2 regions of the Kitasatospora sp. NPDC023120 genome follow, and region 1 is predicted to be linked to the other one. Evidence: riboswitches for the same ligand, from Rfam matches in the RefSeq annotation. Region 1 holds a riboswitch; the other holds the start of a gene.

Region 1 (7,303 bases):
GCTCACCCTCTGTCGCACGGAATTCCGGCGATATCGCGTGAGGAAGGTTTGACTGCCGACCAGAGTGATCAGTGCGCGCCGCTCCGGCCGTCGGTGCGTCGGCGGATCACCGCCCGAGCTGCGCCAGAACCTCGGCGGGCCGGTTGGTGATGATCGCGGACACTCCGAGTTCCAGGCAGAGTTCGACGTCGGCCGGTTCGTCCACGGTCCACACGTGTACCTCGTGCCCCAGCTCGCGCAGCCGGGTCACCAGCTGCGGGCGGGCCCGCACCAGGTCGATGCCGGGACCGGCGATCCGCGCACCGCCCGGCAGCGGCGCGCCCTCGCGGAGCTTGCCGAGCAGCGGCAGCGTCCGCTCGAACAGGAACACCCGCCGGTACTCCGGTGCGGTCGCTGCCACCCGGTTCAGCGCGATCGAGGAGAAGCTCATGATCCGGGCGGACGGGCGGTCGCCCTCCCGGGCCGCGCCGATCTTGTACCGCTCCAGCGTCCGCAGCAGCTCGGCCTCCACCAGGCCGCGGAAGCGCACCGGGTGCTTGGTCTCGATCGCCAGGTCCACCGGGCGGCCGCAGTCCACCACCAGCTCCAGCAGGCGGTCCAGTCGCAGCACGCCGCGCAGCTCGGGGTCGGTGCTGGGGCGGCCGGTCTTCCAGGCGCCGAAGTCGTACGCCTCCAGCTCGCCGAGCGTCATCGCCGAGACGGTGCCCCGGCCGTTGGAGACCCGACCGATCCGCCGGTCGTGCACGCAGACCAGGTGGCCGTCGGCCGTCACGCGGACGTCGCACTCCAGCGCGTCCGCGCCCTCGTCGAGCGCGCGCCGGTAGGCCGCGAGGGTGTGTTCGGGCAGGGCGTGGGAGGAACCGCGGTGGGCGATCACCTGGACGGGCGGCGCGGTGCGCGCCGCCGCCGAGGACAGGTCTGGGCTGGTCACGGGGCCAACGATAGGCGGCGCAGGTGACGCGGAGGCGACGACGGCCCCAACCTGTGGGGCCGTCTCCGGCAGCGGCCCACCGCGGACGGGCCCGGGGCGCGTCCGCGGTGGCCGGTCTCAGCGGGCGGTGCGGCGGGTGAGCGGGGTGAGCGCCCAGGTGGCCAGGGCCGGCACCAGGAAGGCGAACAGCGAGGCGGAGGTCCACTCCTGCGGGGTGAAGTGCAGGGCCTCCTGGGCGGAGGTCCAGAAGTCCGTCCACCAGCCGGCCACCTTGGTCGGCGCGATGAACTGGTACACGGCGAAGCCCAGCCCCCACGGCAGCAGCATCGTCCAGCGGGACGGCGCGTCCGCCGAGAGGTCCCAGCCGCGGCGCCCGGCGCCGAGGAAGAAGTCCACCGCCAGCACCGCCAGCAGCGGCACGAACACCGAGCCGATCAGGCCGAGGAAGTTGTAGTAGGTGTCGGTGAACTGGTCGATCTGCAGCGCCAGCACGGTGGTCAGCGCGCCGATCCCGCCGCTCAGCACCCGGCGGTCCACCTTCGGCAGCAGGTTCTGCACCGACATCGCGGTCGAGTACACGTTGGCGAAGGACTGGTCCGTCTCGCGCAGCACCAGCACCAGCAGGAACAGCCAGCCGGCCCAGACGCCGAGGAAGGAGTCGAAGATCCGGTTCGGGTCGCCGTCGGACTGCAGCAGCGCCATCAGCCCGAGCACGTAGCACCAGACCTGGGCGATCGTGTAGCCGGAGAAGCTGCCCCAGAACGCCGAGCGCGGGGTGCGCGAGTGCCGGGTGTAGTCGGCGGCCAGCGGGACGAAGGAGACCGACACCGCGATCATCGCGTCGGTCGCGCCCAGGAAGCCGTGCCAGTTGCCGGCGCCCGGGTCCGGCACGCCCTGGCGGCCCAGCTGGACGGTGAAGTACACCATCGCGACGGCGACCGCCCCGGCCACGAAGCGGCGCAGCACCGCGATCGAGCCCAGCGGCCAGATGGTCAGCGCGGTGGTCAGCGCGCCCGCGAGCAGCACGAACAGCCAGCGGTAGCCGGTGGTGTGGGCGACGGTCTGGGCGCTCGCCGAGATCGTCAGCAGCTCGAACACGCCCCAGCCGATGCACTGCACGATGTTCAGCACCGTCGGCAGGTACGACAGCCGGGTGCCGAACAGCCCGCGCAGGCTGGCCATCGCGGGGGCGCCGGTCCGGGCGCCGATCAGCGCGGCGACACCGAGCATCGCGGTGCCGACCGCCGTACCGACCGCGATCGCGGTCACCGCGGCCGCCAGCGACAGCTCGCTGCCGGGGGCGCCGAGCACGGTCGCGGCGGTGGAGAAGCCGATCAGGCTGACGCCCAGGTTCATCCAGAGCGCGAAGTGGTCCCGGAAGCGCAGCGTGCGCGGCGGCTCGGTGTCCAGGACCAGCGGGGCCTCGACGTGCGCGGGGCGCTCCAGGACAGCAGTGGCCGCGGGCGACCCGGGGAGATCCTTGGACTCGGGCGCACCCGGAGAAGAGGATGGCGAAGCAGACGGCATGGCCGATACTCCCTACGCCGGCATTACCCGGACAGGTTCCGGCGGTCAGCGCCCCCTCGACCGTTCCGCCTCGCTCGCGTGGCGTACGGTCGACATGCGCACTCTCAGCCTGGTGGGTCCAAGCTCCCGCGTGTCAGTTTGGAGCGACAGGGTAACCGGCACCGGGGCGAACTCCAAGGCCAGGGCGTGCGCGGTCCGCATCGCGGGATGCCCGGCGGGGGAGGGAGCCCTCGGCCGTCGGCGCCGGCTAAGGATTCTTATGAGTTCTTCAGAGGGGTCCTTACGGCAATCGAATCGACAGTGCGAAAAACTATGGTCCTTGGTTCTGCCAGCTATGGAGGTCGTCCGTGAGCACCGAGCGCGAGGTTGGGCCCGCCGGGCCGCAGGGGGAGCAGCCCGCCGGCCAGGGGGCGGCCGAGTCCGCTTCCGAAGGCCCCGCTCAGGGCGGGCACAAGCCGACCATGGCGTTCCGTCGGGTCCCGGAGCCGGAGGCGGCGCCCGCGGTGGACGGCGCGGTGGACGGCACCCCGGCCGACGCGGCTCCGGCGGACGGCGGGCACAAGCCGACCGTCGCCTTCACCAAGGTCCCCGCCGCGCCGGAGGCCCCGGCCGCGCCGGAGGCGCCTGCGGCTCCCGCTGCCCCCGTCGCTCCCGTCGTTCCCGTCGCCGAGGAGCCCGTGGTCGACCCGGCCACCGGCTACGTCGACGCGCCGCCGCCGGTCCTGCCGCCCGCCCAGGCCGCCGCGCCCGCGGCCCCGGCGCTGCCGCCGACCGGCAACCCGTACGCCACCCCGACCCACGGCGTGCCCGCCGCCGGCGCGCACGACGCGTACGGCACCGCCACGCCCGCCCCCGGTACCCAGATCACCCCCGGTGCCCCCGCCGCGCACGCCCACCACCCGTTCGGTGCCGGCCAGCCGCTCGGCGGCTGGGGCCCGACCCACGACGCCACCTCCGGCGGCGCGGGCTTCCCCGGTGGTCCCGGCGGCCCGCTCGGCTACCCGGCCGAGTACCCCGGCGGCCCGCACGGCGGCGGCCCGCGCAAGAAGCGCGGCGCACTGGTCGCCCTGATCGCGGCCGTCGCGTTGGTCGCCGGTGTCGCGGGCGGCGCGCTCGGCGTGGCCGTGGCCGACCGCAACGGCAGCAGCACCTCCGCGGACGACCACCGCAGCACCACCGTCCAGGCCAGCGACACCCAGAAGAACGAGCCCGCCCCGGGGTCGATCGCCGCCATCGCGCAGAAGGCGCTGCCCAGCGTCGTGACCATCAAGGCGCAGGGCAACGGCGAGTCGGGCACCGGCACCGGGTTCGTCTTCGACACCGAGGGCCACATCCTCACCAACAACCACGTGGTCGCGCCGACCCTCAACGGCGGCAAACTGACCGTCAAGTTCGCCGACGGCACCTCGTACAACGCCTCGGTGCTGGGCCACGCCGAGGGCTACGACGTCGCCGTGGTCAAGATCGACAACCCGCCGAAGAGCAAGCTGACCCCGCTGCCGCTGGCCGACTCCGACAAGGTCAACGTCGGCGACGCCACCGTCGCGATCGGCGCGCCGTACGGTCTGGAGTCCACCGTCACCAGCGGCATCATCAGCGCCAAGGACCGCCCGGTCGCCTCCGGCGACGAGACCGGCTCGCAGGCCTCGTACATGAACGCCCTGCAGACCGACGCCTCGATCAACCCCGGCAACTCCGGCGGTCCGCTGCTCGACTCCGGCGGCGCGGTGGTCGGCATCAACTCGGCGATCCAGTCCAACGCCGCCGCCAACGGCCGGGCCGGCAGCATCGGCCTCGGCTTCGCCATCCCGATCAACCAGGCCAAGTGGGTCGCGGACACCCTGATCAAGACCGGCAAGCCGGTCTACGCCAAGCTCGACGTGCTGCGCAACGACGACTACAAGGGCGACGGCGCGCAGATCCAGACCCGCGACATCCAGGGCCAGCCGGCCGTCACCCCCGGCGGCGCCGCCGACAAGGCCGGCCTCAAGCCGGGCGACGTCATCACCAAGCTCGGCGGCGTGCCGATCGACAACGGCCCCGCCCTGGTCAGCCGGATCTGGACGCACAAGCCCGGCGAGACCGTCGACGTCGAGTACACCCGCAACGGCCAGCAGTTCACCACCAAGGTCACCCTCGGCCAGCGCGAGGGCGACCAGTGACCCCCGCCCGCTGACCGGCGACGCCGCGAAACCGTGTGCACCGAACCCCGCCGGACCCGTTAGGCTGACCTCCGCCTGGAGAGCTGCCCGAGCGGCCTAAGGGAACAGTCTTGAAAACTGTCGTGGCGTGACCCGTCACCGTGGGTTCGAATCCCACGCTCTCCGCTGGTAGGAGAACCACCTGCTCAGGGCGGGTGCCGAGAACCCATCGGCACCCGCCCTCGGTGCTTCCCGGGGTGGTTCGGCGGCCGGGGTTGACCCTGACACCGTGGGAGGCGGTCGAGTGGAGCCACCATGTTGAACATCGGAGACTTCGCCAGCCACGGCCGGGTGTCGGTGCGGATGCTGCGCCACTACGACGCGATCGGCCTGCTGCGGCCCGCCCGGGTGGACCCGGTCAGCGGCTACCGCTCCTACGAGGCGGCCCAACTCGCCCGGCTCAACCGGGTGATCGCGCTCAAGGAGCTCGGCTTCACGCTGCAGCAGGTACGGGCCGTCCTGGACGACGAGGTGGACACCGCCGAACTGCGCGGGATGCTGCGGCTGCGGCGGGCCCAACTCGCCGAAGCGATCGCGGCGGACGAGCTGCGGCTGGCCCGGGTGGAGGCGAGGCTCCGGACGATCGAGAGCGAGGGGACCATGTCCGCGCACGATGTCGTGGTGAAGCCGGTGCCGCCCGTCCGGGTGGCCCAACTGACCGGTGTGGCCGCGAGTTACGAGCCGGAGGACATCACACCGGTGATCGGCCCGCTGTTCACCGAGCTGTGCCGGCGGCTGACCGCGGCCGGGATCGAGGCGACCGGCCCGTCCGTCGCCCGGTACGAGGACGCGCCGGAGGGCGACGGCTCGGTGCTGATCCTGGTCGCCGTCCCGATCGCACGGTCGGTCCGCCCCGACGGGCACGACTTCGAGCTGCTCGACCTGCCGGCGATCGAGCAGGCGGCGACGATCGTGCACCGCGGCTCGATGGACGGGGTGCTCGGCACCGTCCAGGAACTGGCCCGCTTCATCGAGGACAACGGCTACCGCTCGGCCGGCTACGCCCGGGAGCTGTACCTGGAGTGCCCGGAGGACGAGACCGGGTGGGTCACCGAGCTCCAGGAGCCGGTCGTCCGCCGGTAGCCCGGGTTTGCCCTCGACCAGGTCGAGGGTCCTAGCGTCGCCCGGCATGACCACCACCACCGCGCCTGCCCCCGCCCCCGCCCCTGCCCCGGGCGGTGGCGCGGGGGCGCCGCTGCCCGGCCGGTACCTGCTCTGGCTGGCCGGCACCCAGGCCGGGCTGCTGGGCGACGCCGCGCTGTACTTCGCCCTCGGCTGGGCCGCCTCCGCGCACGGCGGCGGGGCGGCCGGGCTGGTCCTGACCGCGATCACCGTGCCGCGCATGGCACTGGTCCTGCTGGGCGGCGCCGTCGCGGACCGGTTCGGGGCCCGTCGGGTGATGCTCGCCGGGGACGCGGTGATGCTGGTCGCGACCGTCGTCCTGGCGCTCGTGGCGGGCAGCCGGGGCACACCGCTGTGGCTGCTGGTCGCGGCGGCGGGCGTGATCGGCGCCGTCGATGCCTTCTACCTCCCGGCGAGCGGGTCGATGCCGAGCCGGCTGGTGCCCGCCGACCGGCTGCCCCGGGCGCTCGCGCTGCGCCAGGCCGGCGGGCAGAGCGCGGCCCTGCTCGGGGCGCCGCTGGGCGGCCTGCTGGTCGCCGCCGGCGGGCTGCCCGGTGCGGCGGTCGTGGACGCGGTGAGCTTCGGGGTCGTCCTGCTGGTCCTGGTACAGGTCCGGCCCCGGGAGGACGCGCCGTCCGCTGTGCCCGCCGGCCTGCTGCGCGAGGCGGCGTCCGGCGTCCGACTCGCCCTCGGCGACCCGCTGCTGCGGTCCGCGCTGCTGCTCACCGGCGCGGCCGCCGGGGCGCTGCTGCCCGTCGTGTCGCTCCTCGGCCCGCTGCTCGCCCGGGCGCACGGCTGGACGGCGGACACGGCCGGGCTGGTCACCGGCGGACAGGCCGCCGGGGTACTCGCGGTGGCCGGTCTGGTCGCCTGGCGGGGCGCCCTGCCCCGGGCGGGCGCGGGGGCGGCGGTCGGACTCTGCACGGCATCGGCGGGGACCGCACTCCTGGCGCTGGCCGCGGGCCCGGTGACGGCGGCGGCCGGCAGCACGGTGGCGGGCATCGGCTCGGGGCTGTTCGCCTGCCACCTCGGACCGCTGGTGCTGACGGGTGCGCCGACCTCCCATCTCTCCCGATTCCAGGCACTGTTGACGCTCGTGCAGAGCGTGGTGCTGGTGCTCTCGAACGCCCTGCTGGGCCTGCTCGCGGACGCGGCGGGCGCCACCCCGCCCACCCTCCTCTGCGCCCTCGCCACCGCCACTGCCGGCCTCACCGCCCTGGCCACCCCCACCCTCCGCCGGGCGTGATCGCCCTCGGGGCGGGGGCGCTTACCCCTCCCCCCGGCCACTCCACCCCGCCCCAGGCCCACTTGCCCCGTCCAGGCTCGCCTGTCCGCTCGCCTCCGCCCCCCGCCCCGGCAAGGCCCACGTGCCGCCGCCGGATGAGCCTGCCCCCGCGCCCTCCGCCCCCGGCCACCCCACCCTGCCCAAGGCCCACTTGCCCCTCTCCCGGCACGCGGGCAGAGTGCGGAGGTGGAGCTGGTCGGGCGGTGAGCGGAGGCGGCGATGAGTGATCTGACGGAC
Region 2 (7,303 bases), on a different contig from region 1:
CGTACCCGGATCGCCGGGTAAGGTGAGGCTTAGTGAACTAAGGCAAGCCTTAGTCAAGATCCACTCCACGCTTCACCCTGGGAGAGACCGCGATGTACGTGTGCATGTGCCATGCGGTCACCGAGGACCAGGTGAAGAAGGCGATCGACGGGGGTGCCAACACCCCCCGCCAGATAGCGAAGGGCTGCAAGGCCGGCACCGACTGCGGCTCCTGCGTGCGCCGGATCCAGGCGCTGCTCGGCGAGCACGGCGCCCGGCCCTGCCCGACCGCCAGGCTGGCCGCGAAGCTCGGCCTCGCCGACCCGGAGGCGCAGGACGCGCCCGTCGCCGGAGCGCCGACCGCCCCGGCGACCGTGGCGGTTCCGGCTGCGGCGCCGCTCGCCCCGGTCGCCCCGTTCGCGCCGGTCGCCCCGATGGTCCCGCTGCGCGTGGCCTGAGGCCCGCCGCCCGGGGTCTGCCGTCCTGGGTCTGCCGTCCGGGGGCTCAGGACTCCGGCTGCTCGATGAGCTGGGCGAGGTAGAGAGGCTCGCCGAGCTTCTCCAGGAGCTCCAGCTGGGTGTCGAGGTAGTCGATGTGGTGTTCCTCGTCGGCCAGGATGTCCTCGAAGATGTTCGCCGAGGTGACGTCGTTCTTGGCCCGCATCACCACGACCCCGCGCTTGAGCCGGTCGATCGCCTCCACCTCGATCTGGCGGTCGGCCTCGAACATCTCCTTGACCGTCTGGCCGATCCGGACGTGGAACAGTCGCTGGTAGTTGGGCAGGCCCTCCAGGAACAGGATCCGGTCGGTGAGCGTCTCGGCGTGCTTCATCTCGTCGAAGGACTCGTGCCGGGTGTACTTGGCGAGCTTCGTCCAGCCGAAGTTCTCCTGCATCTTGGCGTGCAGGAAGTACTGGTTGATCGCGGTGAGCTCGGCGGTGAGCTGCTCGTTGAGGAACTCGATGACCTCGGGATCGCCCTGCATGGCGGTGCCTCCTGCGCTCGTCCTGGGGTGGGGCCTGCGCTGGGCATCCTGGCACCGCGACGGGAAGGAATTCCAGTAAGTTCACACTCACTAGGACATGTGTCGGAATATCCGATTTGGGGGGAATCGGGTCAGTGGGTGATCGACCTTTGGCCCGTACGGGCGGGGCGTGAACCCTGGCCAAGGGGCGCGCGTCGGCGCCCGTCCGCCGTCTGTCACCATGGATCCATGGGTCAGTCCAAACACGAACAGCTTCCGCCGTCTGACCCGAGGCTCCCTCCGGGCCAGCGCGCACAGCGCGGCTGGCCCGCTCTGCACTACGGTCCGGTGCCCCGCTTCAAGCCGCTGACCTGGGACCTCCAGGTGTTCGGCGCCACCGCCTCGGCGGAGAAGCACAGCTGGGACTTCGAGGCCTTCAACGCCCTGCCGCGCACCACCGTCGTCGCCGACATGCACTGCGTCACCAAGTTCTCCGTCCTCGGCAACGTCTGGACGGGCGTGTCGGCCGCCGCCGTGCTCGACCTGGTGCCCCCGGCGCCCGGCGTCACCCATGTGATGGTCTGGGCCGAGTACGGCTACAGCGCCAACCTGCGGCTGGCCGACTTCGCCGACCCGCGCACCCTGCTCGCCACCCACCGCAACGGCGAGGCGCTGACCGCCGAGCACGGCTTCCCGGTCCGGCTGGTCGTGCCGCAGCTGTACGCCTGGAAGGGCCCCAAGTGGGTCCGCGCGGTGGAGTACATGCGGGCCGACCGGCGCGGCTTCTGGGAGGAGCGCGGCTACCACAACCTCGCCGACCCCTGGCGCGAGCAGCGCTACTCCTACCAGGAGGAGCCGGGCGAGGGCCCGCTGCGCTGAGCCCGGCCGAGAGCCGTCAGCACCGAGACCCGTCAGCACCGAGAGCCGTCGGAACCGAATGCCGTCAGCGCCGAGAGCCGTCAGAACAGCGAGAACCTGACCGTCACCGCGCTGCGCTGCGGCCGCCGCTCGCCCGCCGCCGGGGACTGGCCGTTCACCTTGACCGCGCCGAACACGTCCCAGCCGCTGGTCTGCATGGTGAAGCCCGCGGCCTGCAGCGCCTTCTGCGCCTCGTCCTTGGTCAGCCCGGTGACGTTCGGGACCGGCACCATGCCCTTGCTGACCACCAGCGACACCGCGGCGTTCTCCTGCAGCTGCTGCCCGGCCGCCGGCGAGCTGCTGATCACCGAGCCCTCCGGGACACCGTCGTCGTAGGTCTCGGTCACGCTGCCCCTGGTCAGCTGGGCGCCGGCCAGGGCCGCGGCGGCGTCGGCGGCGCTCTTGCCGACGACGTCCGGCACCGCGATCCGCTTGGGGCCCTTGGAGACGGTGACGGTGATGTTGTCGCTCCGGCGGGCGCGTGCGCCCACCCCGGGGTCGGTGGAGATCACCTGCCCGGACGGGACGGACTCGCTGAACGCCTCCACGAACCTGCCGTGCAGGCCCTCCTTGTCCAGGATCCGCTGCGCCTCGGCCCGGTCCTTGCCGAGCACCCCGGGCACCGAGCCGTACAGCCCCTCGGAGAGCCCGTAGGTGGCGCCTCCGACCGCCAGCACCAGCGCGGTCAGCGCGGCGGCCCAGATCAGCGCCTTGCGGGGGACCCGGCGCAGCAGCCCGGGTCGGCGCTCGCGCACCGGGGCCGGCTCGTCGTACGGGCGTGGCTCGGTGAGCAGCTGGTCCATCAGCTCCGGAGGGACGTCCAGCACGCTGGTGCGCTCCGTCGGCGGTGTGTCGGCGGGGCGCGCCGGCGGCTGGATCACCGAGGTCGGCTCGCTGGTCGGGTAGCGCGGGCTGGGCCGGGCGGAGGCCGGCGGCTCGGCGTCCAGCTCGGCCGGGGTCAGGGTGCGGCGGACGCGCTGGAGGCCGGCGAGCAGCTCGACCGCGTCGTACGGGCGGGCGTCGGCGACCCGGGCGCAGGCGCCCGCCACTATGGCGTCCAGCTCGGGCCCGACCGCGGGGGCGACCAGGGAGGGGGCGGGGACGTCCTCGTGCAGGTGCTTGTACATGACCTGGACGGGGTTGTCGCCGGTGTGCGGGCGGCGGCCGGTGAGCATCTCGTACAGCAGGATGCCGGCCGCGTAGACGTCGACCCGCTGGTCGGTGGGGGCGTCCGGGAGGATCTGCTCGGGGGCCAGGTAGGAGACGGTGCCGAGGACCGTGCCCCCGGTGGCGGTGCTGGTCGAGGTGGGCGCGCCGTCGGCGCTGCCGAGCACCCGGACCAGGCCGAAGTCGGCGACCTTGACCAGGCCGCCCTCGGTGATCAGCACGTTCTCCGGCTTGACGTCGCGGTGCACCAGCCCGGCCCGGTGGGCGGCACCGAGGGCGGCGAGCACCGGCTCCAGGACGTCCAGCGCGGCCCGGACGGAGAGCGCGCCGCGGTCGCGCAGCAGGTCGCGCAGGGTGCGGCCGGGCACGTACTCCATGGCGAGGAAAACGTTTCCGCCGTCCGCGCCCTGATCGAAGACGTTGACCACATTGGGGTGGGTGAGCTTGGCGACCGCCTTGGCCTCGCGGATGAAGCGGGCGGTGAAGCCCTCGTCCCCGGCCAGCGCGGGGTGCATCACCTTGAGAGCGACCACCCGGTCCAGCCGGGTGTCGGTGCCCTTGTAGACGGTGGACATCCCGCCGGTGGCGATGCGCTGCTCGACCCGGTACCGGTTGTCGAGCAGGGTGCCGATCAGCGGGTCGTGCAATGCCATGTCCACCCGCGCGAGTCTAGTGGCGGGGCGGGCGGCCGGACCCGGGGGACACCGCCCCAGGGCCCAGCTGTGCCCGGCTTGTGACACGCCTCAGAACGCCGGGCGTTCCCGGGTGTCGAGGTCGGCCCGGCCGGCCATCGCGGAGGAGGCCTCGGCGTGGAAGCGGCGCGGGATGCGGCCGGCCCGGTGGGCGAGCCGACCCGCCTCGGCGGCGTGCCGCATCGCTTCGGCCATCAGCACCGGGTCCTGAGCGCGGGTCACCGCGGAGGCGAGCATCACCGCGGAGCAGCCCAGCTCCATCGCCAGCGCGACGTCGGATGCGGTGCCGGCGCCCGCGTCCAGGATCACCGGGACGCCCGCGCTCTCCACGATCAGCTGGAAGTTGTGCGGGTTGCGGATGCCGAGGCCGGAGCCGATCGGCGAGCCCAGCGGCATGATCGCGGCGCAGCCGACGTCCTCCAGCTTGCGGGCCAGCACCGGGTCGTCGTTGGTGTACGGCAGGACGGTGAAGCCGTCGTCGACCAGGGTCTCGGCGGCGTCCAACAGTTCGATCGGGTCCGGCAGCAGGGTCCGCTCGTCGGCGATCACCTCCAGCTTCACCCAGTCGGTGCCGAGCGCCTCGCGGGCCAGCCGGGCCGTCAGCACGGCCTCGCCGGCGGTGAAGCAGCCGGCCGTGTTGGGCAGGACGCGGATGCCGTTGCGAGTCAGCACGTCCAGGACGGAGCCCTGGGTGTTCGCGGCGACCCGGCGCATCGCGACGGTGGTCAGCTCGGTGCCGGAGGCGAGCAGCGCGCGCTCCAGGACCTCCAGGCTCGGCGCGCCGCCGGTGCCCATGATCAGCCGGGAGGAGAAGGTCGTCCCGGCGATGGTCAGCAGGTCGTCGGCCATCTCAGCCTCCCTGGACGGCGGTGAGGATCTCGACCCGGTCACCCGGGTGCAGCGGCGTCTCGGACCACGAACTGCGGGGCACCACGGCCTCGTTGAGCGCGGCAGCGACACCGGTGTTGGCCCGGCTGACGGTGGCCACCACCTCGGCGAGGGTCGTCGTGGCGGGCACCGCGCGGGGCTCGCCGTTGACCGTCAGCGCGACCTCGGTCGGGGCGGTGTCGGTCGGGGCGGTGTCGGTGGGCGCGGTGCCGGTGGGCGTGGTGCCGGTCGGGGCGGTCTCGGTCATGCCAGGGCCTTCGTGGTGGGGCGAGCGGGGTCGGGGGAGAACCGGGTCGGGGTGAACGGCCGCGCCAGTTCCGGGAGTTCGCCGGTGGCCAGGTACTCGGAGACCAGGTCGGCGGTCACCGGGGTGAGCAGGACGCCGTTGCGGTAGTGCCCGGTGGCGGCGACCAGCCCCGGCAGTGCGGTCGGGCCGAGCAACGGTGCGTTGTCGGGCGAGCCGGGGCGCAGCCCGGCCGAGGTCTCCACCAGCGGGAGTTCGGTGATCCCCGGGACCAACTCGTGGGCGTCGCGCAGGAGTTCGTACACCCCGCCGGCGGTGACCGTGGTGTCGTAGCCCTGCTCCTCGGTGGTCGCGCCGATGACCAGCTCGCCGTTCTCCCGCGGCACCAGGTAGATGTGCTGACCGCGCACCACCGCGCGGACGTTGCGGGAGAGGAACGGCCGGTAGGCGTCGGGGATCCGGAGGCGCAGCACCTGCCCCTTCACCGGGCGGATCGCGGGCAGCACGCCCTCGGGCAGTCCGGCCAGCCGGTGGCTGTGCGGGCCCGCGGCGAGGACGACCCGCTCGGCGGTCAGGGTCTCGTGGGTGCTCAGCCGGGCGCCGACCGCGCGACCGCCCTCGACCAGCAGCTCCACCGCCTCGGCGCGGTGGATCAGGACCGCGGCGCTTTCGCAGGCGGAGAGCAGCGCGTCGAGCATCCGGCGGCCGTCCACCTGGTGGTCGTCCGCGACGTGCAGGCCGCCGCGCACCCCGGGGGCGAGCATCGGCTCCAGCTTGCGGGCCTCCCGGCCGGTCAGCCAGGTCGAGTCCAGGCCCAGTCGCAGGTGGAGCGCGTGCAGTTCGCGCAGTTCCTCGCGGTCGTCGGAGTCCAGCGCGACGGCGACCGTGCCGCACCGGCGGTAGCCGGTGTCCTGGCCGCCGCTCGCTTCCGTCAGCTCGGCGGCGAAGTCCGCGTACCGCTCGCTGGAGGCCATGCCGAGGTGCAGCAGCGGCTCCTCGCCGTACTGGAGCTCGGTGACCGGGGCGAGCATCCCGGCCGCGACCTGGGCCGCCCCGCCGCCGGGGGACGGGTCGACCACGACGGTCCGCAGCCCGCGCTGCGCCGCCCGCCAGGCGACGGCGAGGCCGATGATGCCCCCGCCGATCACCAGGACGTCGGCGCGGGCGCCTGATGGCAAGCGTGTCAAAGCTGCTCTTCTCCCTTCGCCGGTATGACCCGGATCAGGTTCGGACGGTCGCAGGCCGTGCCAGCCCGCCTCTCAGCCCGGTTCGCCGGGCTCCCGTGATGGTGTCCCCACCATAACGCCGGGGTGCGGCCCGGCCGAAGGCCCGTACGAAGGGTGGACGGCCCCGGGGTGGCGGCGTGGCGCTGAGTACAGTGACGGGCGTGGCAGAGCTGAACGGAACGGATCGGGTGGTCGTCGTCGGGGCCGGGCTGGCCGGGGCGCAGTGCGCCCTGAAGCTGCGGCAGGGCGGGTGGCGGGGGCGGATCACGCTGGTCGGCGAGGAGCCGCACGCGCCGTACGACCGGCCGCCGCTTTCCAAGGACGTCCTGCTCGGCAAAAGCGACAGCACCACCCTGGACATCGACTACGCGCACCTGGGCATCGAGGTCCTCACCGGCCGCCGCGCCACCGGCCTCACCCCCGGCGTGCTGCACACCGACGGCGGTGACCTCCCGTACGGCTCGCTGGTGATCGCCACCGGTGCCGTCCCGCGCGCCCTGCCCGGTGCCGAGCGGGCGCACCTGCTGCACACCCTGGACGACGCGCTGGCGCTGCGCGCGCTGCTGCGCCCCGGTCTGCGGCTGGTGCTGGTCGGCGCGGGCTGGATCGGTGCCGAGGTGTCCACCGCGGCGCGGGCGGCGGGCTGCGAGGTGACCGTGGTCGAGGCGGGTCCGGCGCCGCTGCCCGGTGCGCTGCCGACCGCGATCGGCTCGGCGATGGCCGCCTGGTACGCCGAGGCCGGGGTGGAGCTGCGCTGCGGGGTCGGGGTGGCGGCCGTCGAGCCCGGGGCGGTGCTGCTGGCGGACGGCTCGCACCTGCCCGCCGACGAGGTGGTGGTCGGCATCGGCGCCCGGCCCGCGACCGGGTGGCTGGCCGGCTCCGGCGTCGAGCTGGACGGGACCGGGGCCGTCGTGGTGGACGCGCACCTGCGGACCGGCGTGCCCGGCGTCTTCGCGGCCGGCGACTGCGTCAGCTACCCGTCGGCCCGGGCCGGTGCCCGGCTGGCCGTCCAGCACTGGGACCACGCGCTGCAGTCCGGCGAGGCGGTGGCCGCCGCCGTCCTCGGCGTGGACGCGCCGCCGTACGACCCGGTGCCGTACTTCTGGTCGGAGCAGTTCGGGCGGATGGTCCAGTACGCGGGCCGGCACGCCGAGGGCGACGAGCCGCTGTGGCGCGGCAGCCCGCAGGACGCCTCGTGGGCGGTGCTCTGGCTGCGCGACGGGGTG

What was found. A riboswitch is a leader RNA that binds a small molecule or an ion and turns the genes downstream of it on or off. The one in region 1 is predicted to bind thiamine pyrophosphate.
Region 2: it holds a riboswitch for thiamine pyrophosphate, as region 1 does, so the genes downstream of both, thiO (glycine oxidase ThiO) here and ACZ3TI_RS10990 (purine-cytosine permease family protein) in region 1, are expected to answer to the same signal.

What each region holds. Positions count from the first base shown of each region.
Region 1 covers NZ_JBVHHY010000006.1:117,022-124,324, reverse strand. The annotation lists gene ACZ3TI_RS10995 (glycerophosphodiester phosphodiesterase family protein) at 107-931, opposite strand; gene ACZ3TI_RS10990 (purine-cytosine permease family protein) at 1,049-2,458, opposite strand; TPP riboswitch at 2,451-2,598, opposite strand; gene ACZ3TI_RS10985 (S1C family serine protease) at 2,806-4,620, shown strand; tRNA gene ACZ3TI_RS10980 (tRNA-Ser) at 4,698-4,785, shown strand; gene ACZ3TI_RS10975 (MerR family transcriptional regulator) at 4,915-5,742, shown strand; gene ACZ3TI_RS10970 (MFS transporter) at 5,789-7,027, shown strand; gene ACZ3TI_RS10965 (FAD-binding oxidoreductase) at 7,286-7,303, shown strand, end outside.
Region 2 covers NZ_JBVHHY010000003.1:442,440-449,742, forward strand. The annotation lists gene ACZ3TI_RS06940 ((2Fe-2S)-binding protein) at 93-437, shown strand; gene bfr (bacterioferritin) at 484-963, opposite strand; gene ACZ3TI_RS06950 (sulfite oxidase-like oxidoreductase) at 1,192-1,821, shown strand; gene pknB (Stk1 family PASTA domain-containing Ser/Thr kinase) at 1,902-3,680, opposite strand; gene ACZ3TI_RS06960 (thiazole synthase) at 3,771-4,568, opposite strand; gene thiS (sulfur carrier protein ThiS) at 4,570-4,854, opposite strand; gene thiO (glycine oxidase ThiO) at 4,851-6,029, opposite strand; TPP riboswitch at 6,033-6,145, opposite strand; gene ACZ3TI_RS06975 (NAD(P)/FAD-dependent oxidoreductase) at 6,230-7,303, shown strand, end outside.